One region of the Chryseobacillus diguaensis genome, then DNA from elsewhere that is predicted to be linked to it. Evidence: a T-box and tRNA genes for the amino acid it is inferred to sense, from the RefSeq annotation. Region 1 holds a T-box; the other holds one or more tRNA genes.
The links. A T-box is a leader RNA that pairs with one kind of tRNA and senses whether it is charged. The one in region 1 lies ahead of thrS (threonine--tRNA ligase), so its partner is inferred to be a tRNA-Thr.
Positions count from the first base shown of each region.

Region 2: it encodes a tRNA-Thr, which carries the amino acid that the T-box ahead of thrS (threonine--tRNA ligase) is inferred to sense. The anticodon was not compared.

Region 1 is NZ_JBMKNV010000003.1:166,423-182,026, forward strand. Features, by position in the region: gene coaE (dephospho-CoA kinase) at 1-541, shown strand, start outside; gene ACOT8F_RS05890 (glyceraldehyde-3-phosphate dehydrogenase) at 715-1,737, shown strand; gene ACOT8F_RS05895 (hypothetical protein) at 1,892-2,164, opposite strand; gene ACOT8F_RS05900 (MFS transporter) at 2,197-3,498, opposite strand; gene ACOT8F_RS05905 (MarR family winged helix-turn-helix transcriptional regulator) at 3,705-4,130, shown strand; gene speD (adenosylmethionine decarboxylase) at 4,422-4,802, shown strand; gene ACOT8F_RS05915 (cytosolic protein) at 4,983-5,384, shown strand; gene nrdR (transcriptional regulator NrdR) at 5,432-5,890, shown strand; gene ACOT8F_RS05925 (replication initiation and membrane attachment family protein) at 6,001-7,398, shown strand; gene dnaI (primosomal protein DnaI) at 7,425-8,357, shown strand; gene ytxC (putative sporulation protein YtxC) at 8,533-9,384, shown strand; T-box leader at 9,430-9,672, shown strand; gene thrS (threonine--tRNA ligase) at 9,879-11,810, shown strand; ribosomal protein L20 leader region at 11,976-12,104, shown strand; gene infC (translation initiation factor IF-3) at 12,200-12,721, shown strand; gene rpmI (50S ribosomal protein L35) at 12,740-12,940, shown strand; gene rplT (50S ribosomal protein L20) at 12,978-13,337, shown strand; gene ACOT8F_RS05960 (DUF1294 domain-containing protein) at 13,451-13,753, shown strand; gene ACOT8F_RS05965 (dUTP diphosphatase) at 13,978-14,466, shown strand; gene ACOT8F_RS05970 (M42 family metallopeptidase) at 14,545-15,604, shown strand, end outside.
Region 2 is NZ_JBMKNV010000002.1:318-15,921, forward strand. Features, by position in the region: rRNA gene rrf (5S ribosomal RNA) at 1-66, shown strand, start outside; tRNA gene ACOT8F_RS02760 (tRNA-Asn) at 80-154, shown strand; tRNA gene ACOT8F_RS02765 (tRNA-Ser) at 159-249, shown strand; tRNA gene ACOT8F_RS02770 (tRNA-Glu) at 263-337, shown strand; tRNA gene ACOT8F_RS02775 (tRNA-Val) at 551-626, shown strand; tRNA gene ACOT8F_RS02780 (tRNA-Met) at 664-740, shown strand; tRNA gene ACOT8F_RS02785 (tRNA-Asp) at 744-820, shown strand; tRNA gene ACOT8F_RS02790 (tRNA-Phe) at 1,134-1,209, shown strand; tRNA gene ACOT8F_RS02795 (tRNA-Thr) at 1,237-1,309, shown strand; tRNA gene ACOT8F_RS02800 (tRNA-Tyr) at 1,323-1,406, shown strand; tRNA gene ACOT8F_RS02805 (tRNA-Trp) at 1,414-1,487, shown strand; tRNA gene ACOT8F_RS02810 (tRNA-His) at 1,499-1,574, shown strand; tRNA gene ACOT8F_RS02815 (tRNA-Gln) at 1,630-1,704, shown strand; tRNA gene ACOT8F_RS02820 (tRNA-Gly) at 1,780-1,854, shown strand; tRNA gene ACOT8F_RS02825 (tRNA-Cys) at 1,864-1,937, shown strand; tRNA gene ACOT8F_RS02830 (tRNA-Leu) at 2,052-2,133, shown strand; gene ACOT8F_RS02835 (hypothetical protein) at 2,325-2,504, shown strand; gene ACOT8F_RS02840 (polysaccharide lyase 8 family protein) at 2,834-5,473, shown strand; gene ltrA (group II intron reverse transcriptase/maturase) at 6,016-7,299, shown strand; gene ACOT8F_RS02850 (COG4705 family protein) at 7,543-8,379, shown strand; gene ACOT8F_RS02855 (hypothetical protein) at 8,652-8,801, shown strand; gene ACOT8F_RS02860 (DUF1206 domain-containing protein) at 9,063-9,914, opposite strand; gene ACOT8F_RS02865 (FMN-binding glutamate synthase family protein) at 10,157-11,746, shown strand; tRNA gene ACOT8F_RS02870 (tRNA-Gly) at 11,851-11,924, shown strand; gene ACOT8F_RS02875 (B3/B4 domain-containing protein) at 11,993-12,658, opposite strand; gene queG (tRNA epoxyqueuosine(34) reductase QueG) at 12,742-13,878, shown strand; gene ACOT8F_RS02885 (amidase domain-containing protein) at 13,941-14,831, shown strand; gene trmL (tRNA (uridine(34)/cytosine(34)/5-carboxymethylaminomethyluridine(34)-2'-O)-methyltransferase TrmL) at 14,947-15,429, shown strand.

The DNA of each region.
Region 1 (15,604 bases):
CAATATGATTAGAGATTGGGGCTATCCCATTATTGATGCAGATATTATAGCAAAAGAAGCTGTTGATCCGGGAAAACCTGCCTTGGAAAAAATAATAAAAGCTTTTGGACGGGACATTTTAAAGGGTGATGGTTCCCTTGACCGGCAGAAGCTCGGCGGAATTATTTTTCAAAACGCTGCAAAAAGGGAGATCCTGAACAGTATTGTACATCCTGCTGTGAGGGAAGAGATGCTGAAAAAGAGGGATGAAGCGAAATCAAATGGGGAAAAAGCCGTTGTGCTGGATATTCCTCTCCTGTTTGAAAGCAAACTGGCTCATTTTGCAGATGTTACCCTTCTAGTTTTTACAGATGATGAGGTGCAGCTGAAGCGGTTAATGGAACGTAATGGTTATACAGAGGAAGAAGCTGCTATGAGAATTTCCTCTCAGATGCCCTTGACTGAAAAAAAGAAGCTGGCAGATGCCGTTATTGATAACAATGGCACACTGCTTGAAACAAAAGAGCAGCTTCAGGATTTATTCAGAATGTGGAACATTTAATTGGATCTTTTGAATGAGCTCATAGGGAATCCTGTGAGCTTTTTTATATAGAAAAAAGTATCACCTTTTTATAAAAAATAAGCGCTTTCACCTTCCTAAATACCTTAAATGTGATATACTAATAGAAGAAAAAAACTTAAGAGTATAACACAAAAGCCGGAAGGAGCAATTTAATGAAAGCAAATGTTGCAATCAATGGGTTTGGGAGAATAGGGAGAATGGTGTTTCGAAAAGCGATTCTTGAAGGTAATGTCAATATTGTGGCCATTAATGCAAGTTATCCGGCAGAAACGCTGGCGCATCTTATAAAATATGATACAAATCATGGTCGTTTTGAAGGAGAAGTAATCCCTGCAGGAGACCATTTAATTGTAAACGGACATAAGGTTTTGCTGCTTGCAAGCCGCAATCCACTGGAGCTGCCATGGCATAAATTGAATATAGATATTGTGATTGAAGCGACTGGGAAGTTTAATTCGCGTGAAAAAGCGAAGGCCCATGTTGAAGCTGGTGCCCGCAAAGTCATTTTAACAGCACCTGGAAAAAATGAAGACATTACCATCGTAATGGGTGTCAATGATGAAATGTATAACAGCGATATCCACACAATTATTTCAAACGCTTCCTGTACAACCAATTGCCTTGCACCAATTGTAAAGGTACTGGATGAACAGTTCGGCATCGAAAATGGACTGATGACAACCATTCATTCCTATACAAATGATCAAAAGAACATTGACAATCCTCATAAAGATTTGAGGAGAGCGAGAGCTTGCGCCCAGTCGATTATTCCGACAACGACAGGAGCAGCAAAAGCACTCTCACTTGTTTTGCCGCATTTAAAAGGCAAGCTTCACGGCATGGCATTGCGAGTGCCAACACCGAATGTTTCCCTTGTTGATCTTGTTGTTGACCTGAAGCAGGAGGTAACAGCAGAAGAAATCAATCAGGCTTTTTTGGCAGCTTCCAATGGAACACTGAGAGGAATCATTGAGTATACAGATGAACCGCTTGTTTCAGTAGATTTTAATACAAATCCTCATTCTGCTATAGTTGATGGGCTATCCACTATGGTTATCGGCAGCCGAAAAGTGAAGGTACTTTCCTGGTATGATAATGAGTGGGGGTATTCCTGCAGGGTTGCAGAACTGATGAATCTTGTAGCAGAAGAAAACAGAAGGCTCTCAGTTGTTTAACATAGTATTTTAATTAGATGTCTTCGCGGCATCTTTTCTTAAAATTCCTGCCGAAGCAGAAACGAAATTTAAGCTGAGATGCAGCAAAGTTTAAAGAATAGAGCCATAAAAAAAGCATCCGGCAATTGCGATCGCTGGTTGCTTTTTAATTTTCTTATTTTTGATGTGAAGGGGCTGCAAGCTGAAGAGGCTCTTCATGCTTAACCTGAGCTTTTTCTTCTTTTCTTCTCAGCGCTCTGCCCTTACCAGTAAGCATTTTCCCGATTGATGCGGCTAAAGTAATCACACCAAGCCACATAAGGATACTGAAAAGATCGTTATATGAATCGAGCAAAGACAGCTTCTGCGACTGCCCTAAAATAGCGGCCGTAACATTTGCTTTTGCATCAGCAAGGGGAAGTCCATTCGCCACAAACTGTCTTGTCATCTCTTCCACTTGTGTTCTGACTTCAGGATCCGTCAGTGAGACCTGTCCGCGAATCGTTTCGTAATGGAATGCGTTGCGGGAAAGAACATAAGGTTCCTCGTAAAATGGAGAGAAACAGATCTTAGCCCAGCCTTATGCAGGTCACCTGCTAAAGCTGTGCCAAGCGCTCCTGATACAAGCGTCATACTGATGCCTGCACCTAAAAAGGCAAACTGTACACATAAAAGAGTAAGAGAAGTGTCTTCTGACATGGATCTCCATTGATAGGTCACAATAATGATAACAAGTGACCCCATAATCCCGAGAAAACCTGCGCCAAGCTTATCGTATAAAAGTGCGCACAGAAGAGCTGATACTAAGATCCCGACGTACAGCCAAATGTAAAAGTTCGTCATGGATCCAAAGGTCGTTCCTTTAATATTCCGCAAATACCCATTTACTCCGGCTAAAGCAATAATAAAGGCAACGTGGGCGACAATAGCCATTAGCAATCCGAAAAGCGGCTTAGGTCCTTTAAGTGCCTTGAAAGGAACAAGCGGGTTAGCTGAATTGTAATCAATATAAATAAAAAGAAAGAGCAAAATGAGTACACCTGCAAAGAATGGCCAGACATAAAGAGATTTGAATCCCAGATTTTGCAGATTCAAAAGCGGGAAAGCAAATAATACGGTAATCAGTGCAAGTAAACCCAAACCAAGCTTATCGATTTTTCTTTTATCTAATTCTTGTGTGTTATCAGAGGGCAGCAGTAAAGCACCGACAATCAAACACAAGATGGAAGTAAACATACTGACTAAAAAGAGCCAGCGCCAGCTGTCCACACTTAATGAAATGGCGCCTGAAAAAGCACCGAACGCAGACGAGCCAAAAAGGCCGCCAATTGCCATGATTAAAAAGGTATTCCTGATTTTGTTTGGAAAGGATCGCAAGCTTTGGGGCAATATGGTTAAAAACACCATTCCCGCACTCAAGCCTTGGATGATTCTTCCGATGACAAAAATAGTTAGATCGGGAGACAAAAAATTGATGACAGAACCAATAAAAAAGAGAAAAACAAATGACATGTACGTATATTTAAGCCCGAACTTCCTGCTTAACACCGGTCCGAGAGGCACTCCGAAAGCGAATGCCAGATTCGAAAGGATAGAAGGCATAAGCATTCCGTTATTGCTTGCAGTAAAGCCGTTCTGTATTACAAGCTGGTTAAGTGTATAGGACATGTTTAAAAAATACTGCGGTCCAATGGAAAAAATGGTCAAAAACGAAACAACTAAATACTTCGGGATGCTAATTTCCCTTACTCCTGTATTTATTGTGAAATGTGTATCTTCCAAGTAAAACTCCTCCCAAAACATCAAACACTTTTCGCTTTTATATTGTATTATACAAGTTGTAATATACAATGATATAATGGGATTTCAAGGTGAAAGCTCGAAATGGATTGAAAAAAGTGGCAGGCTCACAGGAATTTAATGCATAATACAAGAATAGCAGCATCAGCCTTAATAAAAGACAACAGTTAGGGAATGAGGGAAATGAAATGGAAAATACCCTTGAAAATATAGAGCATGAGATAGCATTATTAAGCAGGCTCACAACGGCTTTAAATCCAAAAAAGACGAGATTGGACAGGTCTGGCTATCTTCTTTTAAGCAAATTAAGTCTTAGAAGTCCGCAGGCGATCAATGCTATTGCGGACGACTTAAAGTTAGATGTTTCAACAGCAAGCAGACAAATCGCTTCATTGGAGGATAAAGGTTTTGTTGTCCGTTTTCCTGATGAAAACAACAGAAGAATCAGCTTGATTGAAATTACGCAAAAAGGAAAAACCGTTTATCAGGATGTAAAAAATGCGAGGTCAAAGGCATACTCACAAATCCTTAAGGAGTGGCCAGGAGAAGACTTGGATTTACTTGAAAAAATGCTGAAAAAACTTAATCAGTCTCTTATTCACTGGGACCGATAAGAAGCATTTTCTAATTTTATGTTTAGTGGATTTAAGACAGGCTATAAAGTAGTAAGGGAAAGCTTGGAGGAAAAAAAGGGCACTTCGGAATATAAATTTTTTGTAAAAGTATGTTGCAAAAATGCTGTTCAAGAAGTATACTATTTTTCGTGAACTTCTTATTCGCAGGTTTTGTGGCTACTTAAAGGGTTAGGACCTCTTTGGACTAACTTTCCCCCGTGGTAGTAAAGCATAACGCCGATATGCGAAGATCTTCATGCTGTCAAATCTTATTAAGGGGGATAAATGAATATGGAAACAATGGGTCGTCACGTAATCTCGGAGCTTTGGGGATGCGATTTTGAAAAATTAAACGATATGGAATATATTGAAAAAACATTTGTCAATGCTGCACTTAAATCTGGAGCTGAAGTCCGCGAGGTTGCTTTTCATAAATTTGCACCTCAGGGAGTAAGCGGAGTTGTTATTATCTCTGAATCTCACCTGACTATTCACAGTTTTCCTGAGCACGGCTACGCAAGTATAGATGTCTACACATGCGGAGATCTTAATCCGAACGTTGCTGCTGATTATATTGCAGAAGCTCTAGGAGCGCAAACAAGAGAAAATATAGAAATTCCGCGTGGCATGGGTCCTGTGCAAGTTAAACAGCCACAAGCCAAAGTACTTTGATAACACGCAGATTATGACAAGTTGATTATGGATTTATTTGAGGTGTGAAGATTCTTTCACACCTCTTTTGATTTTTTCCGAAATTAAGTATTATAATAGTATGATTAATGTAATGTACATAAAGAATGATGGATGCAGACTAACAGACACAGACAGATAACGGCTAAAAGGAGAAACAAAATGAGCTTACTAGGAAAAATTCAGGCTTTTTTCTCTACACATACAGAAACTTCTGAAGAACATTTGGACGGGAACTTAAGAAGCCATTATTATAAAACAACTGTTAAAAAAGCAATGGAAGCTGTTCAGACATTGGCAAAATCAACGAAAGACGGAACGGTTACTTCCGTATCGGAAGAACGCGGCGAGATCAGCGTGACGATCACGAAGCCGAAAAAAGTTCTGATTATTGTGACGATAATTTCCGTTCGGCCATTCGAAACAGCCGTAGATTTTTCTGTAACCACTGAAACCCCATTGCCGACTGACTTCGGCTACAGCAGAAAAGTTATTCAGGATTTTTATCGTAAGCTTGATTCTACTCTTCCTTACATAGGGTCGGGACTTTACCCGCGCTCTTAAACTGCTTCTTGTTCATGCTAAATTTTCTGAAAGGAGCTGATGAGTGAATGAAGTGTCCAGCATGCCACCATAATGGGACAAGAGTATTGGATTCCCGCCCTGTGGATGAAGGAAAGGCAATCCGCCGCCGCAGGGAATGCGAAGAGTGCCAATACCGCTTTACTACATTTGAAAAAGTAGAGGAAATTCCGCTGATTGTTGTCAAAAAAGAAGGAACCAGAGAAGAATTCAGCAGGGAGAAAGTTTTGCGAGGGCTTATCAAAGCCTGCGAAAAAAGACCTGTGCCTCTTAAACAGCTTGAAGATATTGTAGCCGATATTGAAAAAGAGCTTCGCAACAATGGCGTTTCTGAAGTGAAAAGCGAAATGGTTGGAGAAATGGTCATGGACAGGCTTGCCCAGGTCGACGAGGTGGCTTATGTTCGTTTCGCATCTGTGTACAGGCAATTTAAAGATATTAATGTCTTCATTGAGGAACTCAAGGATTTGATTAAAAAAGAACGCTAAAGGGATCTTGGGGATGTTTTACCAAGCTCTTTTTTGCTATTATCCCTGCAGGGCCGGAGAAGGCAGCGGAAATAGCCTGGATAAAAAAGCTTTGAAAGGTAAGGAGCAATATGGACCATCATTGGAAAGAACTCATTCCGCCAGACCGATACATTACAAGAAGCAGCGGGGTGCTGAACGATTTTGACCGAAAAATTATCACTATGCTTTATCAGCCGCTTATTGGTCCGAATAGTCTTGCCTTGTATATGACACTTTGGGGAGAACTGGAACAAAATCGGCTTTGGGGAAAAGAGAGCTCCCATCACAGCTTGATGGCAGCCATGCAGTGCAATCTGAAAGAAATTTACCGCTTGAGAATTAAGCTTGAAGGAATCGGGTTATTAAAAACTTATTTAAAAGAAGAACAGGATTTTAAAGTGTTTATTTATGAACTTCAGGCGCCTTTAAAACCGGATCTGTTTTTTCAGGATGGCATGTTAAATATTTATTTGTATAACAAGCTTGGCAGGAAAAGATACGTAAGCTTGAAAAAATTTTTCTGTGATGAAAGTCTTCCGGAAAATTTGAAAGATATGACTAAATCCTTTAACGACGTTTACCAAACTTTACAGCCGAGTGAATTGACAAGTCAGCTGCCTGAACAGAACGAAGAAGAAAATAGTGAATATATGACTGAAGCACAAGGCAGAAGAACACTTCTCGACGATTCTGTTTTCGATTTTGACCTTCTTTTTGCTGGATTATCTGAAGCCATTATTCCGAAAAAAGCCATTAATGATTCCGTAAAAGAAACCATTAAAAAGCTGTCCTATATTTACGGAATGGATGCCATTCAAATGAAGAATATATTAATGAATGCCATCCTGCCCGATGAGACGATAGACGAAGAAGAACTCCGCAAGTCGGCAAGGGATTGGTATAAATTTGAGCACGGCGAGCAGACGCCAAGGCTGTCTGAAAAAATTCAGCCTTTGCCGTATAGAACGGTGCAAAAAAAAGAAACCTTAACGAAGGAAGAAGAGCTTGCGTTTCAGCTGGAAAACATTTCTCCTTATCAATTTTTGAGAGACATTGCTGAAGGCGGAGAACCTCCGCTATCGGATCTGCAGATTATTGAAGATGTGATGTTTCAGCAAAAGCTGTACCCAGGCGTCGTCAATGTGTTAATTTACTATGTAATGCTTAAGACAGATATGAAGCTTTCAAAAGGATATGTTCAGAAAATAGCTGGCCATTGGGCGAGAAAAAATATTAAAACGGTTGATGAAGCAATGGAATTGGCCAAAAAAGAGCAGCAGCAATATATGGAATGGGCCGAAGCTAAAAATAAGCCCGCACAAAGAAGAAAATCAGTCCGTAAAGAAATGTTGCCTGACTGGCTTAAGACAGAAGAGGGTAAAGAACAGGAAAGCAGCACAGAAACAAATGCAAAGGACGATTTTGAACTGGAAAGACAAAAGCTTGCTGAACGGATAAAAAAATATAAAAATAAGAACAGCCAATAGATAGCTTAGAAGGCAGGTGAAAGATGATGGAACAAATAGGCCAGGCAATGAAAAACGTGACTGGTAGAGAAGACTTCCAGACAAGGCTGCAGGGTTTAAAAAAGGAAGTGACCAGCCATCCTGATGTCAAGCCGTTCCTTGAGCTCCATAAAGATGAGCTGAATGATGACATTATAGATAGAAGTCTGATCAAGCTTTACGAGTATATAGGGCAAAGTAAAAATTGTTCTGACTGTCCAAGTCTTGGAGAATGCAAAAATTTGGTTCAGGGCTATCACCCTCATTTAGTGCTGCAGGGGAAAACGATTGATCTTCAATACGATAAATGTCCATCGAAAGAAGTGTATGATGAGCGCAGGAAGCATGAATCTCTCATCAAAAGCATGTATATTCCAAAAGAAATACTGGCGGCACATCTTGATAATATTGATCTTGATGAACCATCAAGGCTCAAAGTTGTTTCAATGTCCCAGGATTTTGTAGAGACATATGTTTCCGGTAAGCCTGCAAAAGGGATGTATATTCACGGACCTTTTGGCGTTGGCAAAACGTATATCCTTGGAGCCATTGCAAATGAACTGGCAGAGAACCGTATTTCCTCCATGCTTCTTTATATTCCTGAATTTATGAGGGAATTAAAAAACTCGTTCAGTGACAATTCCATGGAGAGCAAAATGGAGGCTGTCAAAACCATCCCTGTTTTGATGCTGGATGATATTGGAGCGGAATCCATGTCAAGCTGGATGAGGGACGATATACTTGGAACGATCCTTCAATACAGAATGCTTGAAAATTTGCCGACCTTTTTCACATCGAACTTTGATTTGAATCAGCTGAATCATCATTTGTCCTATACGCAAAGGGGAGAGGAAGAGCCAGTGAAAGCGGCAAGAATTATGGAGCGGATCAAGCATTTATCTGTCCCTGTGCAGCTTGCCGGAAAAAACAGAAGAGAATAAACCTTCGAACAGGCTTTTACAGGCCTGTTTTCTTTTTGCCTGTTTTCAACTAGGGAACAATAGCCTTGTGTAAAAAGGCGCTTTTTTTCCGAAGCAATAATGTTTTTCGGAGTCTAAAAAAGAATATCTCCCCATATATATAAAATCAGATGTTTTGTATTAAGGGGGGACAAACATGCTTGAAATCAGTTTTAATTCTTATGATGATGCCCAGTCTTTTTTCAGCAGGCTGGAGCACCTGCCTGCAAGCAGCGGAAAATTCATTCACCTAGTACCGCCAAATCAGGTTCATATAGATTCAAGTGATCTGCAAACCTTCATTGATTCCTTTGTTATCCCTGCTATTATTCAGTTTATTATTGAGCAGAAGGAGAATTTGCTGATTCTTTCAGTAGTGGAAAACCAATTTTTCTTTACAGACAAAGATGAGCAGCAGCAAATTTTACATATAGCCCAATCTATAATGGACGGGGAGAGATCGGATATCCCGAATATCCAGAAGTTCATTGATCGTACAGAATGTATTCAGTCTGCCTTAGAAAATTTATTAAAGCCTAATCTTGCTTTTTCTTTTGAATCCTTCTTAACGTTTCGGCTTCATGAATACAGAAAACGATTGAACCATTATGCAGAAGTAGCGATAGAGGAATATAAACTGGAGCAGGAGTATCAGAATTTTATTCAATTTTTGCGGGATTACGTCCTGTCAAAGTCACCGCAGTTTGAAAAAATTCATATCATTTATAAAAAACGGTTTATCATCTGTGATGAACACCTTCAGGAAATGCCTGAGCAGGATCTGCGGAAATATGTTGACCGTTCTCTTTTATACCATCATCCTATGTATATTGATTCGGCTCTTCTTGCACCTCTCGTTTGCATGGCGCCGAATGCCGTACTGATTTACACAGATGACCCGGAGCATGGAATGGTGCAGACGATACAGAATATTTTTCAGGAAAAGGTGAAAATATATCCAATAAGAACAATGCAGCCCTTGCAGGGGGATTCTTCCATGCTGTCTTGATTTTTATTTCAAAACCATCTATAATACGAGGTAATTGAACGATAATGAAAAGTTGCGATAAGGACACGAGGATGCTGAACGGTTTTCAGAGAGAAAGGGCAAGGCTGCAACCCTTTTAACAAAGAAAGCATACTTACCGCCTTTGAACTTCGGCTGTGAACGGCAATGCTTCAGTAATGGCCGACGGGAAATCCCGTTACAGATATCTTAAGCTTTATTGCAGGCTTTTTTTGCAGTAAAGGAATAAGGGTGGAACCACGACTAATGTTAATTAAACTCGTCCCTTCTCTTCGGAGGGGCGGGTTTTTTATTTTTGGCTGTTTTCCTATCATTTGCTGCTATTCGGATTGCTTTTATCACGCATATTGATTTGCTCGGGACATCTTTTCTTAAAGCTCCTGCCAAATCAAGTGCCGTGTAAAAGAAATTTGGAGAGAGAAGCAACCAAGTTTAAGAAAAGAGCCTAATTTTTTCATTACAAAGGAGTGAACAGGATGTCTGAATTAGTAAAAATCAGTTTTCCAGACGGAGCAGTTAAGGAGTTTACAAAAGGCACAACAACAGAAGATATAGCGGCATCCATCAGCCCTGGTCTTAAGAAAAAATCTCTAGCAGGAAAATTCAATGGCAAATTGATTGATTTAAGATCTCCAATTCAGGAAGACGGCTCAATTGAAATCGTTACTCAGGATTCAGAGGAAGCGCTGGAGATTCTTAGACATAGTACAGCCCATTTGATGGCGCAGGCCATTAAAAGACTTTATTCTGACGTAAAACTTGGAGTAGGTCCTGTTATTGAAAATGGCTTTTATTATGATATTGATATGGAGCAATCGATCTCATCAGAAGATCTTCCGGCCATTGAAAAAGAAATGCAGAAAATCGTCAATGAAAATCTTGAAATTATCCGTAAAGAAGTAAGCAGGGTAGAGGCAAAACGCAGATTTGCAGAGATTGGCGACCACTTGAAGGATGAACTGCTTGAAGCGATTCCGGAAAATGAAGCAGTATCGATTTATGAGCAAGGTGAATTTTTTGATTTATGCCGCGGCATCCATGTGCCTTCTACAGGTAAAATAAAAGAATTTAAATTGCTCAGTGTTGCAGGTGCTTACTGGCGCGGCGACAGCAACAAAAAAATGCTGCAGCGGATTTACGGTACAGCTTTCTTCAAAAAGGCTGATTTGGATGAGCATTTGCGTCTTTTGGAAGAAGCAAAGGAACGTGATCACAGAAAGCTCGGCAAAGAGCTGAGCCTTTTCACAACTTCTCAAAAAGTAGGTCAGGGATTGCCATTATGGCTTCCAAAAGGAGCTACAATCAGACGTATTATTGAACGCTATATCGTTGATAAAGAAGACCGTTTAGGCTACAGCCATGTTTATACTCCGGTACTTGGCAGTGTTGAACTTTACAAAACTTCCGGTCACTGGGATCACTATCAGGATGATATGTTCCCGGCAATGAGCATGGATAACGAAGACCTAGTATTGCGTCCGATGAACTGTCCTCACCATATGATGGTATACAAAAACGATATTCACAGCTACCGTGAGCTGCCAATCCGGATAGCTGAGCTTGGCACAATGCACCGCTATGAAATGTCCGGAGCCCTTTCCGGCCTTCAGCGTGTTCGCGGCATGACTTTGAATGATGCTCATATTTTTGTCCGCCCGGATCAAATTAAAGATGAATTCATCCGTGTTGTCCGGCTTGTAGAGGAAGTATACAAGGATTTCGGCCTTGAAAACTACTCCTTCCGTTTGTCTTACCGTGATCCGGAAGATAAAGAAAAATATTTTGATGATGATGCTATGTGGGAAAAGGCACAAAGCATGGTAAAAGAAGCAATGGATGAACTTGGGGTAGAGTATTTTGAAGCAGAAGGCGAAGCTGCGTTCTACGGTCCTAAGCTTGATGTTCAAGTTCGCACTGCCCTTGGAAAAGACGAGACACTTTCTACTGTTCAGCTTGATTTCCTTCTCCCTGAAAGATTCGATCTTACTTACGTAGGGGAAGACGGCAAACAGCATCGTCCCGTCGTTATTCACCGCGGAGTCGTTTCCACTATGGAACGGTTCGTTGCATTCCTTATCGAGGAATATAAAGGTGCATTCCCGACTTGGCTTGCCCCTGTTCAAGTACAGGTTATCCCGGTTTCACCGGCAGTTCATCTTGATTATGCAAAAAAAGTGCAAGAGCGTCTCCAGCTTGAAGGAATTCGCGTTGAACTGGATGCAAGAGATGAGAAGCTCGGCTATAAAATCAGGGAGTCCCAAATGCACAAGGTTCCTTACATGCTTGTTGTAGGGGATCAGGAGGTTTCAGATACAGCTGTTAACGTGCGTAAGTATGGAGAGCAGAAATCGGAAACCGTTTCTCTTGAAGATTTTGCAGGTATGATCAAGCAGGAAGCAGCCAGATAATTTCTTTTTTTCAACTGGCAGACAGTAAATTAAAGTAAATTAAAAAAAGGCTATTGCCTGCTTAAACTGAATTTGATATAATCCTTTCTAGATGTTCTTGGAATGAATGATTGACACGTCTTATTTATTCGTGTTATGATGTCCTAGGTAATTGAATAGCTGTTTGATAGAAAGCAGAAGCACCCGCTTCTCACCTGGCTGACGCTGTAAGCAGTTGGCAGGTATACGAGATCGAAATTTTTTAATGAGAATTCGTAGTGTGGGTGTAGTATGCACCCACACTTTTTATTTTGTAGCCTGTTTGAACTTATACAACGTTTGCGTCAGAAGTGTCCCGTGATTCTGGCTGACGCCAGACGCTATTCATGAAAAATTCTTGGAGGTGGCTCATTATTAGCAAAGACATGTTGGTAAACGAGGGCATTCGCGCTCGTGAGGTGCGTCTAATCGGTCCGAATGGTGATCAGCTTGGAATTAAATCCCGTGTGGAAGCACTTGAGATTGCGACCCGTTCTAATCTTGATTTAGTTATGGTTGCTCCAAATGCAAAACCGCCTGTATGCAGAATTATGGATTTCGGTAAATTCCGTTTTGAGCAGCAAAAGAAAGATAAAGAAGCTCGGAAAAACCAAAAAATCATCAGCGTTAAAGAAGTCCGTTTTAGCCCAACAATTGATGAGCATGACTTTAATACCAAACTTCGCAACGCACGCAAATTCCTTGAAAAAGGCGACAAAGTAAAAGCATCTATCCGCTTCAAAGGACGTGCCATTACCCATAAGGAAATTGGTCAGAGGGTATTGGACCGATTCTCTCAAGCTTGTGACGATGTTGCAACAGTCGAGTCTGCGCCCCGTATGGACGGCCGCAGCATGTTCCTGGTCTTAGCACCTAAAATTGAAAAGCAATAGAACGAGGAGGAAAACCCTATGCCTAAAATGAAAACACATCGCGGAGCTGCCAAGCGTTTCAAAAAGACTGGATCTGGTAAACTGAAACGTTCTCACGCATACAGAAGCCATTTATTCGCCAACAAATCAACTAAAGCGAAACGCAAATTGCGTAAAGCCTCATTGGTCAGCAAAGGCGACTTCAAACGCATTCGTCATTTATTAGACAACATTAAATAATTCGGATAGATAGTCAACACATTAGGAGGGAATTGACATGCCAAGAGTAAAAGGCGGTACAGTAACACGCAAACGTCGTAAAAAGGTATTAAAATTAGCTAAAGGTTATTTCGGTTCAAAACATACATTATACAAAGTTGCTAATCAGCAAGTAATGAAATCTTTAATGTATGCATTCCGTGACCGTCGCCAGAAAAAACGCGACTTCCGTAAACTTTGGATCACACGTATCAACGCAGCAGCACGTCTTAACGGTCTTTCTTACAGCCGTTTGATGCATGGCTTAAAGCTTGCTGGTATCGAAGTGAACCGCAAAATGCTAGCTGATCTTGCAGTTGCTGACGAAAAAGCATTTTCACAGCTTGCTGACGCAGCAAAAGCTAAGCTTAACGACTAATACAACCATAAAGAGGTCATTCTCCCCGCGGACGAGTGGCCTTTTTCCTTATAAAAATTTTTCGTGGGTCAAAACCGGACTTTGCAGAAATTTCTGTTCGATAAGCAGGTGTTATGATGCAACAGCTGATTGTTTTTTATATTGTTACAGCCAATTTGCTTGGACTCTGGCTAATGGGTTCTGATAAACAAAAAGCACGGAAGAAGCAGTGGCGGATCAGGGAAAAAACGCTATGGACGGTTGCCGTTATCGGAGGAGCCATTGGAATGACAATCGGAATGTTTCTTTTCAGGCACAAAACAAAGCATTTAGCATTCCTGTTTGGCTTTCCGCTTCTTTCTATTTTAGACCTTGCGCTTATTTATTTTTTTAGAGGACACATTCTCGTTACAGATCCTGTTCTTTTTCCAAATTGATGCTCCCCTTATAATAGAGAGGGAGTTTTTTTATTTTACATAAGGCTCTTTTCTTAAACTTTGCTGCTTCTCACTCTATATTTCAGCTCCAGGACCCTTAATTTGGCAGGAACTTTAAGAAAAGATGCCCCGAAGCTAATCTTCATGCGTATTCAGAACTTATACGAATAGCAACAATCTTTGCGAAAACAGCCTTACATAAACCAATAAAGGAGATGAGCCTTATGGATTTTGCAAAACTTTTTGTAATGCAAAAGGAATTGGACAAAAAAATTCAGGAGCAGCATGCACTGCTATCTGAAAATCTCATAGAAAAGAAAATTCTGGCGCTTTATGTTGAAATCGGAGAACTGGCAAATGAAACAAGATGCTTTAAATTTTGGAGCACGAAGCCTGCTTCTGATCGGGAAACAATCCTAGAAGAGTTTGTGGATGGTGTTCATTTCCTCCTTTCCATTGGACTGGAGCTTGGCTGGGAAGGTGAATTGGAGCTTAAGGGAGAGAATGCTTCTGAATCTGCAACTGTACAGTTTCTTGCCGTTTTTGAAAGTGTATCAGATTTTAGAAAAAAACAAAGCAAAGATACCTATTTAGCTGTTTTTAGGGAATATTTATATTTAGGTGAACTTCTTGGTTTTTCAAGCGAAGAAGTGGAAAGAGCATATGTAAAAAAAAATGAGATCAACCATGAGCGCCAAGAGCAAGGATATTGAGTTGTCGCAATTTTTGTACATATAGTTTTTCCTCCAGTATAATAGAAAATGCAGGAATAAATTAGAGGGGGTTTCCAAATGACACAGCTCGACGATACATTGAAGATGCTGAAAGAGTTAACAGATGCCAAAGGGATTTCCGGCAACGAAAGAGAACCGAGAGAAGTAATGAAGAAATACATATCGCCTCATGCTGATGAGGTAATAACAGATGGGCTTGGCAGCTTGATCGCGAAGAAAACTGGCGATGCAAACGGTCCTAAAATTATGATTGCAGGCCATTTAGACGAAGTAGGCTTTATGGTAACTAATATAGATGATAAAGGCTTTATCCGCTTTCAAACAGTTGGAGGCTGGTGGCCGCAAGTAATGCTTGCTCAAAGAGTTACCATCGTAACAAGCAAAGGCGATGTAACAGGTATTATCGGCTCCAAGCCGCCGCATATCCTTCCTGCTGATGTGCGTAAAAAGTCTGTTGAGATCAAGGACATGTTTATTGATGCAGGTGCTTCAAGCCGTGAAGAAGCAACCGAATTCGGCGTGCGACCAGGGGACCAAGTCGTTCCTTACTTTGAATTTTCCGTTATGAAAAATGAGAAAATGCTGCTTGCGAAAGCATGGGATAACCGGATTGGGTGCGCCATCGCAATCGATGTTCTGAAACAGCTTGATGGAACAAACCACCCGAATATCGTATATGGTGTTGGGACAGCTCAGGAAGAAGTCGGTTTAAGAGGAGCACGTACATCTGCTCAGCTCATTAAGCCAGACATCGCATTTGCGGTAGATGTAGGCGTTGCAGGAGACACTCCAGGAATTACTGAAAGAGAAGCGCTCGGCAAAATGGGTGATGGCCCGCAAATCATTCTTTATGATGCTTCGATGGTTTCGCATAAGGGCCTGCGTGATTTTGTAACAGATACGGCTGACGAACATGGCATTCCGTATCAGTTTGATGCACTTGCAGGCGGTGGTACAGACTCTGGTGCCATTCACCTGACAGCAAATGGGGTTCCAGCCCTTTCTATTACGATTGCGACAAGATATATTCATTCTCATGCTGCCATGCTCCATAGGGATGACTATGAAAATGCAGTTAAGCTGATTGCTGAAGTCATTAAAAAATTGGATCGTGAGA
Region 2 (15,604 bases), on a different contig from region 1:
AGTTAAGCTCTTCAGCGCCGATGGTAGTTGGGGGTTTCCCCCTGTGAGAGTAGGACATCGCCGGGCAAGATAAGATTATTCCGCAGTAGCTCAGTGGTAGAGCTATCGGCTGTTAACCGATCGGTCGCAGGTTCGAGTCCTGCCTGCGGAGCCATTATGGAGAGCTGTCCGAGTGGCCGAAGGAGCACGATTGGAAATCGTGTATACGTCATAAGCGTATCGGGGGTTCGAATCCCCCGCTCTCCGCCATAATACTTTTAATGGCCCCTTGGTCAAGCGGTTAAGACACCGCCCTTTCACGGCGGTAACACGGGTTCGAATCCCGTAGGGGTCACCAATCTTAAACTTAAACGGTTAAAAGCCAATCAGCAAGAAAAACAGCTCATCAAGCAGCTGTAGCACTTAAATCTCTTTCAATAGAGACGAGGGTTTTGAGAAGCAAGCAGTTGTAGGAATCGAGGGAGCGAACACTGGAGCGTACCTTAGTACGTGAGGATGTGAGTGAGCGAAGATGACAACGAAATGCGCCGCTTTCAAAAGCCGTAATTATGGAGGATTAGCTCAGCTGGGAGAGCATCTGCCTTACAAGCAGAGGGTCGGCGGTTCGATCCCGTCATCCTCCACCACTCAGGACTCTTGATCTTGAGTGAAATAGCATATTATCGCGGGGTGGAGCAGTCTGGTAGCTCGTCGGGCTCATAACCCGAAGGTCGCAGGTTCAAATCCTGTCCCCGCAACCAAATGGTCCGGTAGTTCAGTTGGTTAGAATGCCTGCCTGTCACGCAGGAGGTCGCGGGTTCGAGTCCCGTCCGGACCGCCATTGATTTTCAAATGAGAATTAAGTAAAATGTAAGAGGGTTTCAATAAGCGAGAAGGTCGAGGAAGCGACTGATTGAGCACCGGAGCGTATATGAAATACGTGAGGATGCGATCGATGAAGCTAGCTGACGAAGAGATTCGAAGCTTAGTGGAAGCAGAAACTTAGATGGCTCGGTAGCTCAGTCGGTAGAGCACGTTCGAATAAGCTGCGAAGCGATGCTTCAGCGCACAAATCGAGTGCTGCTTGGCTAAACATCCTAAGATTTGGGCGATTGCCAGCAAGAAGGAACTTAATAGTATCACTCATTTTATATGGCTCGGTAGCTCAGTCGGTAGAGCAATGGACTGAAAATCCATGTGTCGGCGGTTCGATTCCGTCCCGAGCCACCATTTTAAAATAGTATCACTTAACTATTTGCCGGTGTAGCTCAATTGGTAGAGCAACTGACTTGTAATCAGTAGGTTGGGGGTTCAAGTCCTCTTGCCGGCACTGTTTTTCATACGGAGGGGTAGCGAAGTGGCTAAACGCGGCGGACTGTAAATCCGCTCCTTCGGGTTCGGCAGTTCGAATCTGCCCCCCTCCACCATTTGTATAGGGGCATAGTTTAACGGTAGAACAGAGGTCTCCAAAACCTCCGGTGTGGGTTCGATTCCTACTGCCCCTGCCAATTAAATTATGGCGGTTGTGGTGAAGTGGTTAACACGCCAGATTGTGGCTCTGGTATTCGTGGGTTCGATTCCCATCAATCGCCCCATTATTTATTTTTAAACATAATGGATTTAATCACTCCTTACATAACAGCATAACAATGGGCTATAGCCAAGCGGTAAGGCAACGGACTTTGACTCCGTCATGCGCTGGTTCGAATCCAGCTAGCCCAGCCATTTTCATTCAAATGCCAAGCAACAATTTCTGATTGCTGCATAGGCTAATACAGAAACCAATTATTTGGTGCAAATGCGGAAGTAGTTCAGTGGTAGAACACCACCTTGCCAAGGTGGGGGTCGCGGGTTCGAATCCCGTCTTCCGCTCCAACGAGTGCTGGCGGCATAGCCAAGTGGTAAGGCAGAGGACTGCAACTCCTTTACCCCCGGTTCGAATCCGGGTGCCGCCTCCAATATCTTAAACCTTCTTAGAGGTTCATAAATTGGAATACACAGGATAAAACATCCTGCGGTTGTAAAATCGCCTTGACAATTCAGTCAGGCTCTCGGCACCAAATGCCCACTATGCCGGTGTGGCGGAATTGGCAGACGCGCACGACTCAAAATCGTGTTCCTTCTGGAGTGCCGGTTCGACCCCGGCCACCGGTATCATAACCGTTAAAAATCGCTTCTCACGTTGTGAGAAGTGATTTTTTTGTGATTAAAAATAATCCGCTGGAGTGTCTTTCATTCATTTTATAAGGAAAAGAATAGTTATTCACTTAAAAGCTGAATTCTAAAAAGGTAAAAGGAAATCCGCTATTATTTTTACTCGATTATTTAACAGGAGATGATTCAAAATGAGTTCTTATGCAATCGGACATTTTATTGGCTATGCAGTTGGTATTATCCTCTTGATCTTAGTCGCTGTACTTCTTGTAAAGCTGTTTATTAGGCTTGTAAAGCCTTCGAGAAAGAAAACATCGGAGTATGCATCCCATCCACAGTCAGAAAACGGCGATGTTCCTTTAAAAAGATAGTGTACTATACTAGAGCAGCAAGTTTCACTGATTTTTTGGTTTGGTATTCAATCGACTTCCGATAGAACCATTTTGCAGGTCGATTTATTTTGCCAACTGCCTTTTGTGTGAAACTAGCAACTGGGAAAAATTTCTTGGAAAATATTGAAAACGCTTGCAAATTATGACAAAAGGTAGTAAATTTAACTTAGATTCACCGTTTGCCTGCAATCATCTCTCTTATCCCTGCGAATTTTCTACACAACTAAATAGGCAAGCACACCTTTAGAATCCGGCATAATTCGAAAAGTGTTGATTTTCGTTTTAAAAATTTTAAAGGATGTGTCGTATTGAAAAAGAATTATAATAAGTTAATAGTTTCTTCCGTAACATTGACCGCCTTCCTTACGCTTCCAATCTCTGAATCTCATTCAGCTGTCCACGCTTTTGCAAAGCCAAACCCAGTACAATTAAATGGTAAGAATATAAGTATTGAGGATGCTGCTGCTCAAATGAATCAATTGAAAATGAATTACAAAGATTATCTTGCAGGAAATGAAAGTTTAAACAGCAGTCCCATGCTCGATAGCAAAATAAATTCCGTCCAGAATACAGCTAATTCACGTCTATCTTCCCTTATTCCTTTAGAAAACAGAGTTAATGGAGAGGAGACCTCATTATTTAAGGACACTCCGCTTGGAACGAATGAAACGAATTTAAGCAATTCTTATTTGTATTTATATCAAATAGCTCTTGCTGCGAAAACTTATAAAAGACCGGGGTTAAGCGGAGTCAATTTATACAATAATCAAGAAGCCATTAAGAAAGTAATCGATGGCCTTGATTGGCTCTACACCAACTTCTTTGAGAATCAGGAAAAAGGATATTATGGAAATTGGTATGCATGGGAGATTGGCATACCAACGAGCATCACTAAAACGCTGCTTCTCTTGGAAGATGAAATCAAAAGCTATAAACCTTATTTGATAGATGCTTATATTGATTCAATAGACAAATACTTGAGGAACGGGAAAAATGGGGATATCGATTTAGCATCACGCTTTCATAGAGGTGCCAACCTTGCGGATATTGCAACAAATCGAATCATACAAGGTGCATTGATTGATAGCGAAGACAGGGTAACAAAGGCAGTAGACAATATCATGACTGTTTTTAAAACGACTGATCCTAATCATCTCATTAATGGTAATACCGACGGATTTTATGATGACGGTTCTTTTATCCAGCATGCTTCGGTTGCCTATACAGGTTCATATGGAAAAGTATTGTTAAATCGCATCATCCAAACGATGAATATTCTTAACGGCAGTATTTATGATCCGAAAGAAATTTTGGTGCCGACTGTAAAAGAGTGGATTTATAAAGGCTTTGCACCCGTTATTTTTGAGGGCTATATGATGGAAATAGTTAAGGGTAGAGCCGTTTCAAGGACAGGCACTGGATATCAGGATGTATATAATATTGTTGAAGCAATTGTTGATTTGAGCAGAAACCTTAGTGATACTGATCGTAAAGAGATGCAATCTTATATTAAATATATCGTTTCTTCAATAAAAGGAAATTTTTCTACTGGGTCGTTTAGTTCTCTTCGCTCAATCGCTGACTTCAATCAAATCATGCAGGATCCTAATGTAGCTCCTAAAAATTTAATTGATGATGATCACTATAATTTTAATATGATGGATAAAACCGTTCATATTCGAAATTCCTACGCCTTCGCGGTTTCAAGAAGTTCTGATCGAATCAGCAAGTATGAATATATGAGCGGAGAAAATTTAATGCCATGGTTTCAAAGTGATGGCGGCTACTATTTGTATTTGTCAGGGAGAGATCAAACAAAATCATTTGGAGCTAATTATTTAGCCACAATAGACCCTCTTAAGCTTCCAGGAACAACTGTCCCAGTAGAAGAGAGAAAAACCATTCCCGAGTTATACGGAAAGCTCTTTTATGAAAATACGAACCATCCATTAAATTTTGATGTCTCCTCAGAGTCTGAGAACAAATATGTGTATTTTCCGGCAGGCACCAATCAATATTCAGGCGGGGTAAAGCTTGGTAAATATGGGATATCGGGAATTCAGCTTGGAGATGAAATCGGCTATAAGGATAAGCAGGCTGGGATATTACCAGATGACTTTGTCGTATATAAAAACGCAGATGCCAATAAATCAGTCTTTATGTTTGATGATGAAATTGTTTTAATGGGTTCGAATATAAGGGATCAATTGGGGAGAGATGTTATTTCAACGATTGATAATCGAATGTTTGATACAAACGAAACAAGTACTATTGCTGGAGAGACTTATGAAAATGAGAAATTATTCAATCCGGCTAATGGAGAATACAACTTAAAATGGATTAACTTTAAAACAGATGGAAAAGGAACTCAAGCAGGGTACTACTTTCCAGAGGCTTCTGAAATCAATGTTTCTAAAAATACCGTAACAGACAGTCTGCAGAAAGTCCGTACATCCAACCCTGACACAAAGGTTACAAAAAATTATTTTACATTAGGAATGGATCACGGAAAAAATCCACAGCAAGCAAAATATGCGTATGTGATTCTTCCGAACTTTGATGAAGCCAAAACGAAAGAATATGCTGATAAGCCAACTATAAAAATACTGGCCAATACAGAAAATGTTCATGCCGTTGAGAATACAGCACTTAAGCTAAAAGGATTCAATTTCTTTGGTGATAAAAAGACAACGGCAGCCAATCTATCTTCTTATAACCAAGCATCCATTCTTGTGAAAAGTGACGGAAACACGGTAACGATTGCCGTTTCAGATCCTACCTTACGGCTAAATAAAATGAAGCTGGAAATAGACCTTCCACATCCTAGTGTACTGGAAGAAAGTGAAGGGGTAAAAACATCTGTATCCAGTAAAAAGGCACTCATCCATATAGATTCGTCCAATCATGATGGAAAGAGCTATGAAATCAAACTGACTACGAAGGATTAAAAGGGGAATCTTCCTAGAAGAAAGACTTCGGCATGAAGCCGGGGTCTTTTTGTTCGCCCAGCATGGGCGAACTCTAACGGGTGAAAGTCCCGAGTACGACCTTACGTAGCGGTAAGTACATAGCCAAAAGCAAGGGTGTCCATGGTGACGTGGAATCTGAAGGAAGCTCGAGGCAAACCTCTGGTCTGACGAACAGAAATCATATAAGAGGCAACGTATGAGGATAAGACTGCAAAAGAAGTTAAAGTCCCATAGCTACTGTATCATACGTTGTATATATGGCAGATAGATGGAGGGAAAGAGTTCGCACCTTAACTGGGGAGATCTCATGGGTCTACACCAAAATCCTGTAGTGATACAGGACTGGATCATGAGAAGTCAGCAGAAGCCGTAGTAGTAAAGATATCTAATGAAAGTTAGAAGGAGCGAAGGGCTGAACAATTTTATCGTTATAGAAATCTCGATTGGGAGAGGAAATAGACCACTGGCGAAAGGCGAGAAAGTGGATACCGACTCTACGAGAAGGAAAGGAAATAACAGGCATGTACGAAAGGAATTTATTAGAGGAAATTCTCAATAGAGATAACCTTAACCAAGCATTTAAACAAGTAAAACGAAATAAGGGTGCTGCCGGGGTCGACGGAATGAATGTGGAAGAACTGGAGAAACATTTGGTGAAGAACAAGGATGAAATGATCCGTCTAATCCGACAAAGGAAATACCAACCCCAACCAGTACTAAGAGTAGAGATCCCCAAACCAATTGGCGGGGTTCGACTTTTAGGGATACCGACCGTAACCGACCGAGTCATTCAACAAGCCATAGCACAAGTCCTCACCCCTATATTTGATAAGGGATTCAGTGAGAATAGCTACGGATTCAGGCCAAATCGCTATGCTGAAATGGCTATTGTGAAGGCATTGGAATTCATGAACGATGGTTATGACTGGATTGTAGATATAGACCTGGAACGTTTCTTTGACACCGTCCACCACGACCGGCTGATGAACCTCGTCTCAAGAACGGTGGACGATGGAGATGTTATATCACTCATCCGAAAATTCCTAGTAAGCGGCGTCCAAATAAACGATGAGTACAAAGAAACCATAATAGGAACACCACAAGGTGGAAACTTATCTCCTCTACTTAGCAACATAATGCTCAATGAACTAGATCGGGAACTTGAAAACCGCGGGCTAAAGTTCGTGAGATATGCAGATGATTGTATCATCATGGTCAAGAGTGAAATGGCAGCCAGACGGGTGATGAGATCTGTGACAAGATTCATTGAAGAGAAACTAGGTCTCATCGTCAACGCCAACAAATCGAGAATCACCAAACCGAATGATCCCAATATGAAGTTCTTGGGCTTTGGCTTCTTTAGAGACTTCCAAACAGATTTATACAAAACGAAACCGCATCAAAAGGCGGTGGAAAACATTAAGTATAAACTAAAACAATTGACTAGGAAGAATTGGAGCGTGGATACGAAGTATCAGGTTGAGCGGATTAACCAACTACTCAGAGGCTGGATCAACTACTTTAAAATAGGTTATATGAAAAAGCTCCTTGAAAACATCGACTCCCATACACGATTCCGACTTAGAATGTGCATATGGAAGAAATGGAAGACAGCTAAGAATCGCCGCAAGAACCTGATCAAATTGGGGATGAACAGACTTGAGGCATACAAAAATAGCCACACAAGCAAAGGGGCAGCTCGCACTGCCTACTCGTGGATTCTGACCATGACCATAACAAACAAGAGACTAGCTGCATTTGGGCTAGTCTCTGGGGTGCAACACTACATGAAAGTACATGCCTAGAATAAAATTGAACCGCCGTATACGGATCCGTACGTACGGTGGTGTGAGAGGTCGGGAGTTAATAACTCCCTCCTACTCGATGTTTGTGAAAAAACTTGTACTTGTTTCATTACAGATGAAAGAACTTTTATTTGACTCACAGAAGTTTTTCATTTTTAACCAGTAGAATGGATAATTGAACACATCGTAACAAAAATAAAGTTGTCCCGGTACAAGGGCAATCATTAGGAGCTTAGCTTGCTTATGAATAAAACGATATCAAATCAAATAAATAGTAATCCATCAAAATATCTTCTATCTAAAGTTCCGGAAATTACAATCTACTTTTGGATTATAAAGCTGCTGACAACTGGAATGGGTGAGGTGTTCTCCGATTACTTGGTGAAGCACATTGACCCTATCATTGCGGTAGGGGCAGGAGGAATATGTTTGGCAGGCTCGCTGCTCCTCCAGTTCTCAGCAAAACGGTATGTGCCTTGGATCTACTGGCTGGTTGTTGTAATGGTCAGTATCTTCGGTACAATGGCAGCTGATATTGTACATGTTGTTCTAGGGATTTCCTATGTTGTATCAACAGTCTTTTTTGCCTTTGCCCTTATTGTGATTTTTGCAGTTTGGCATAAAGCAGAGAGAACTCTTTCTATACACAGCATCAATACCCGCAGGCGTGAGGTTTTTTACTGGGCTGCTGTACTTGCAACGTTCGCACTTGGTACAGCTGCAGGAGATATGACTGCGACAACTCTGAACTTGGGCTATTTTTCGTCAGGTATAGTATTTGCGGTATTGCTCGCTATTCCGGCACTCGGCTACAAGCTGATTGGCATGAATGAGATTGGCACGTTCTGGTTTGCTTACATTATGACACGTCCTGTTGGAGCGTCGTTTTCGGATTGGGTTTCTTCTCCTCATAGCAAGGGCGGTTTAGGCGTTGGAGAAGGACCTGTCAGTTTGGTGATGACCATAATTATAGTAGTCCTGATAGGATTTATGACTTTTACGAGGAAAGACGTTCAGGATGATCCTGTACTTTCCAGGAAGCTTGAAGAAAATGATGGTACTATTTCAAAAGTTAATTAAGGTTAAAAAAGAAGGATTCGGTGGAATCCTTCTTTTTTTACTGCTAAACTAATTTGGTATTCAGAACCTTTTTGAAAGTATAGGAGGAAATCACATTAAGATTTTATTTATTTGCAGCAAAAATTAATGGCGAAGCCCGACAGCAGAGAAAGTATTCAACCATTTTAACGGATACGATGGGAAGGTCAGCTGGAACAGAAGATGGGCCTAGGGGTAAAGTGAGCAGCGGCCACATTGGATGGGCGGACTGTATATTTATGGAGAAAAAGCATATGAGACGGATGAAAGATAAATTCGGTGTTATATTAAACAACCAGAAAGTCTATAATCTCGATATCCCTGACGATTACGGGTATATGGACGAGGACTTAATTGATATTTTAAAAGCCAGGGCAGGAGATTATATTGGAGTGCCTGATTAAAAGAAGACTTCATCGTATAGTAGTCTTCTTTACTATTTACCATTACCCCACAAACACTCCCAAAAAGCTCCCGATTAATATTGTCCCACTCCTCCCAGAACAAGCCACCCCCGCTGTTTTCAAACCACTTATAATATCCCAATTTTTAGCTTCCTCAAGCAATCGGCCTTTTTTTTAAGCCCATTCGCTGGGAAGCCTGCTTCATTACTGATCAGGGAAGAACATAAAAAGAGAGCCTGGATCGATCAGACTCTCTAAACGTTATTTCCCTCCATACCCCATATACACATATCTTCCGCGGAAAATACCGTAAATACCATACAGAATCAACCCGAGTGCCACTGCACCCAGCAGCCAGTGGCCATATGGCTGATTGGACAATTCAGCAAGAGCGCCATCAAGCCCTTTAGTTTTATCCGGATCGGCTGTAACGGCTGTCTGGATCAAGAAGAATCCGACCATCGCAAGGACGATGCCTCGTGCAATAAGACCGATTTTACCGGATCTTCTCGTTGCTTTTATTTCTTTCGGTTTCATGTCGCTTAAGTTGAAATCACTCATGAATTTTTCTTTGTAGCCGGTTATAAATTCATAAACCCCGTATCCAAGTGTTATAAGTCCAACGATTCCGATAATCCATTTTCCAAAAGGATGAGACAGCATTTGAGCTGACATGGATTGTTCGTTGCTGCCGCCTGAACCGCTTGAGCCTAAAGCTGTTTTGATAGCAGTGAATGCGATACTTGCATAAATAATACCTGTGATACCATAACCAATGCGGGTAACAATTCCTTTGGTGTCTTTTCCTTTGTTTTCCGGATCCTTAATGGCTTTCACAAAAGACCAGATCACATAACCGAACAATCCAATTCCAATCAGCCATAGAAGAACTTCTCCGAGCGGCATTCCTTTTAGAGATTGAAGGGCGCCTTTTGTGTCCGTTGTTTCTCCTCCTGCGCCGATGGCAGTCATAAAAGCAAGAATTCCGATAAGACCGAATACAAACCCCTGGGCCATATATCCTGCGCGGCCCATACGGCGAATCCAAGGCTTTGTTTCGTATGATGCTTTTTCAGCGACCGCTCCTCCTGCTCTTGAACGGGTAAGCTCCATTATCACCACTCCTTTCGATTCTTTATAAGTGTAATTAATAGATTCCCTTTAGATGCAAAAGAAAAACCTGGGATATATATGATGCGATTTCATTACAATTTGAGAATATGCAGAAAGAAGAGCTTACAGGCAAATGAAATGAATTTTAACTCCTGGTTATAACTTCCTCCCCCATGCAGGATTAACGGAACAGCTGAAAGGGAAATCATTCCTTAAAGATATATCTTAAGGGGGAGAAGAGAATGAGTATTGCAGACATTGCGGCAGTTATTCTGATTGGGCTGGTGCTGCTTTCACTAATCGGAATTGTAGGTATGTTCGCGTGGTTCTTTTTTCAGAATGAGAGACAGCAGGAACACGCGATCTTAAGGAACTATCCGGTTTTCGGGAAAATGCGCTACATTATTGAAAAAATGGGGCCTGAGCTTCGCCAATATTTATATAACAATGATAATGAAGGAAAACCATTTTCAAGACGTGATTACTTGAATGTGGTGTTAGCCGGCAAATACAATAGCCGGACGATGGGATTCGGATCGGAGCGGGATTTTGATAAAGGAGGATATTACATAAACAATTCTCTTTTTCCAAAACAAGCCAGGGAGCTTAGAATTCGCCAGGAGCCGCTTATCGATACAAAGGTTTACAGCATTGATAAGGAAAAGCTTTTTAACAGGAAGGAGCACAGAGAGGATCAGAAGATTAAGCCATTTTATCTTTCTGAACAAGATGAAATTGTGATCGGGGAAAAGAGTACACGGATGCCTTTTCACGTAAAAGGTCTCGTCGGCCAGTCGGCGATGAGCTATGGATCGATCGGCGACCATGCCATCACTGCATTGTCAAAAGGGCTTGGCATGGCAGGCGGAACATGGATGAATACAGGGGAAGGCGGTTTGTCAGATTTTCACTTGGAGGGAAATGTGGACATTATTTGCCAGATTGGACCTGGATTATTTGGTGTGAGGGATAAGGCAGGTAACTTCTCCTACGAGGAATTTAAGAAAAAGAGCAGCATTCCGCAAGTTAAAGCTTTTGAGCTAAAGCTGGCGCAGGGAGCTAAAGTGCGCGGAGGCCATCTTGACGGTAAAAAGGTAACAGAGGAAATCGCGAAAATCAGAAATGTGGAGGCGTGGAAAACGGTTGACAGTCCAAACCGGTTTGAGCATTTACCTAATGCAGAGAGCCTGCTTCATTTTATCGAAGAGCTTCGGGAAATTGGCGGTAAACCGGTTGGAATGAAAATCGTCGTTGGCAATAGAGGGGACCTTGAGGATCTTTTTCTAAAAATGAAAGAGAAAAACAGCTTTCCGGACTTTATCACTGTGGACGGAGGAGAAGGCGGAACTGGAGCATCCTTTCAGGAATTGGCTGATTCTACGGGACTGCCGATTCATCAGGCACTGCCTATCGTTCATGAAACGCTTTTAAAATACGGGATTCGGGAGCACGTGAAAATCTTTGCTTCCGGGAAACTTTTGACACCGGATAAAATCGCTGTTGCCCTTGCTTTAGGGGCCGATCTCGTGAACATTGCAAGAGGAATGATGATGAGTGTCGGCTGCATTATGGCTCAGGTTTGCCATACGAACAACTGCCCGGCAGGCGTTGCGACAACAGATCCAAAGCTTCAAAAAGCGCTGAGTATTGAGGAGAAAAAATACAGGGTGTGCAATTATGTCGTTTCCTTAAGAGAAGGTCTTTTCAATTTGGCTGCAGCGGCTGGTCTTGAATCGCCGACTCAGTTTGAAATGAAGCATGTGACGCTTCTTGGTGACGAAGGAAAGCTGAAGGATAAGGTGCCAGTTAGCATTCATAGCAGCAACATTTGAGAAAAACCCTTATAAAAATCCTCCAGACACTATATCTGGAGGATTTTTTAAATTATTGTTGCATAACATTCAAATATCTGATAAAATAATCTTTGTCAACAAATGCGGGTGTAGTTTAATGGTAAAACCTCAGCCTTCCAAGCTGATGTCGTGGGTTCGATTCCCATCACCCGCTCCATACATAATTTCAGTAACAACGCAGTGTTCCGTTTCTCCTGAAAACGAAGCATTGCGTTTTTTTCTATGTTATCGGATGATTTGAATGTCTGATGTTCCGCCATGAACTTGAGTAAACATGTCAGACAGAGACCGCAAAAGCTTGTTTGCTTCTTCTTCCTTCATTGAAGGCTTCAAGTAAACAATCTGCAGAGCCTTGGTTGTTTCTTCTGTACATGCTGTCCTTTTTGAATCCACATAAGGGCTGCCAAAGGGGCCGATGTCATCAGCTGAAAGCAATTTACCTCCCATGCTTACATCACGGCCGTTAATGGCAGGATAGCTTGAGTCGGCATCACCGATTGTTATCGTGACATTTCCATTAATTTCATTCAGATCATAGATGCCAAGAGGAATTTCATAACGCAATGAAAAGAAGTTGTTTACATCTGCAGCTGAGTGAACAGGGTTTAAAAACTGCTGTTTTTGAATACGGCGGTATAAAGCTTCGTTTGCTGGCCGATACCGGTTAGGGTCAGTACCTGTTTTTTTGAAAACATCGCGCCATTCTGAAATGCCCGGAAGCGAATTCACTTCCATACCTTCAAGATCAAGGACAAGTGATTCTTGAAACAAACGGAAGCGCCCTTTGAGCATTTGAGGTGAACTTCCGACTTCGATATGATGATAGGTAAGAACTCCGACTTTAAAATCGGGGATCAATTCCTTTACTTTACGATCAATCGAGATTTCCATACATTACCCTCCCAGTTTAGATAAGCTTTATTTTATCATAGAGGAAGACGTTTTTTACAACAGAGAGAAAGGAGGCTACTAATATGAATTATGCAGCATTAAAAGAAGAAATCATTGCCTACAGCAAAACGATCGGAATTGATAAAATCGGTTTTGCCGGTGCAGATGTGTTTGAATCCTTAAAGCAGCGGCTGAAGGTCAGTGAAGCACTGGGGTATCAGTCAGGCTTTGAAGAACCGGATATTGAAAAGAGAACGGATCCGTCGCTCCTCTTACCAAAAGCACGCTCCATTATATCAATTGCCCTCGCGTATCCCTCAAAGCTTAAAAATCCCCCAAAAAGCACGAAGGAAGACCGAAGAGGCATTTTTTGCCGCGCTTCGTGGGGAAGTGATTACCATGATATTCTCCGCGGCCGCCTAAAAAATCTTGAAGCATTTATAGAAGAAAAACTGCCTGAGGCAAACGTGAAATCGATGGTTGATACAGGCGAGCTTTCCGACAGGGCAGTTGCTGAAAGAGCGGGAATCGGCTGGAGCGGGAAAAACTGCGCGATCATTACGAAGGAATTCGGTTCATACGTCTATCTAGGTGAAATCGTGACGAACATTCCCTTTGAACCAGATCAGCCGATGGAGGACCAGTGCGGCACATGCAGCAAATGTGTGGATGCCTGTCCGACTGGAGCACTTGTACAGGGAGGACAGCTGAATTCTCAAAAGTGCATCGCTTACCTGACGCAAACGAAGGACTTTTTGCCGGAGGAATTCAGGATGAAGCTCGGAAACAGGCTGTACGGCTGTGATACATGCCAAACTGTTTGTCCTGAAAATAAGGGGAAGGATTTTCTGCTGCACGAGGAAATGAAGCCGGATCCTGAACTCGCGAAACCGAAGCTTAAGCCTCTTTTGAAGATTTCTAATAGAGAGTTCAAAGAAAAGTTTGGTCCTGTATCAGGCTCTTGGAGAGGAAAAAAGCCGATTCAGCGAAATGCGATTATTGCTCTCGCTCACTTTAAGGATGAAACAGCCCTTCCTGATTTGTACTTATTAATGAAAGAAGATCCAAGACCTGTTATTCGGGGAACCGCGGCATGGGCCATTGGAAAAATCGGCGGGGAAGAGTCGAAAGTAAGGCTTGAGAGAGCGATGGAAGCAGAGAAGGATGAAGCTGTAATAGCTGAAATTGAAAAAGGAATGGCGTTTCTCGCAAAACCTTGATACTAATGAGACTTGTTTCACTCATATGGTTTAAGTAAAACCGATATGGCAGGTGAAATGAATTGAAGGAACAACTGCAGAAGCGAACAAATGACAGACTGGAATATTTGATAAACAGAAGACAAGCAGACCGAAGCATTTCTCTAAGAGATCTTGAGATACTGGAACGCAAAATCCAAGTGATGGACCGCCGCGGAATTCATGCGGTGAAAGGAATTGTGAAGGTGAATATTACGGAGCTTGATCTGGATCAGGAAGACAGGCTTCAGGCGATTTATTACGACGGTCATAACCAGCTTTTTTATAAGGATCAGGATAATTTTTACCTAGAGGAAATTGTGGAGAAAAGAAGGGCTGTTTTCGATGGCGACGAGCTTGTGGAAGATGCAGTGCTGCCAAAGCCTGAGATGGAAGAGACAGTTGCCTTTGAAGCGGATTATGAGGAACGGCTGCAATTTGAATATGACCGTATGGCTGCAATTCAATATGCCGAGCGTTATTGGAATACCGAGAATCCAAAGTACAAAAGTTTTACCGACAATTGCACAAATTTTATCTCCCAATGCCTTCATGCAGGAGAAGCACCAATGCATGGATATCCCGGTCGCGGGAAGGGCTGGTGGATGCAGTCGAAGAACTGGAGCTACAGCTGGACAGTTGCCCATTCGATGAAAACATACATGGCGTATTCCAAAAAAGGACTGACGGCAACGGAAGTGTCCTCACCTGAGCAGCTGATAAAAGGGGACGTGATCTGCTATGACTTTCAGGGAGACGGCCGCTTTGATCATACGACCATTATCGTTGCAAAGGATTCGGACAATATGCCGCTTGTGAATGCCAACACGTATAACAGCAGAATGAGGTATTGGTCGTATGAGGATTCCACCGCTTATACAACCAATATAAAATACAAATTTTATCATTTGCGGGACAGTACGCACTCCTCCTAAGAGTGCTATAATATGAAGGGCAAATTTTTTATCCAACCGAGAGAAACGCTTATAATTTTAGGAAAAGATGCCGCGAAGATAATCTCCATACGAAAATTTAGATGAGGTGACATTTTTGGGACTGCATGTAGTACTCTACCAGCCAGAGATTCCTGCCAATACAGGGAATATTGCACGCACATGCGCCGCAACGGATACAACCCTTCACTTGATCCGGCCGCTTGGCTTTTCCACAGATGACAAAATGCTCCGCCGCGCTGGACTTGATTATTGGCAATATGTGAATATAAATTATTACGATTCACTTGAAGAATTGTTTGAGAAATATCCGTCGGGAGAGTTCTTTCTCATTACAAAGTTCGGGGAAAAGCCTTATACAAGCTTTGATTACAGCGAGCTTGAGAAGGACTATTTCTTTGTTTTCGGCAGGGAAACAACTGGATTGCCAAAAAGCCTGATTGAAGAAAATATGGAACGCTGCCTGCGTTTGCCAATGACGGAAAATGTGCATTCATTAAACCTTTCAAATACTGCAGCGATTCTAGTTTACGAAGCATTAAGACAGCAAAATTACCGCGACTTGCTTAAAAAGCTATAAGAAAAGCAGCCTCAATTCCGGAGGCTGCTTTTCTTATAGCTTTTTTTTCTTGAGGCCAGGCTTGTCATCATAGCCTGCAGTTAAAATGGATACAAGGAAAGTCAGACAAATAAATAATAGCAGAAATACTGTCATTCTTTTTCCTCCAGTAGGGCTTTTTTAGGCTGTTTTGACC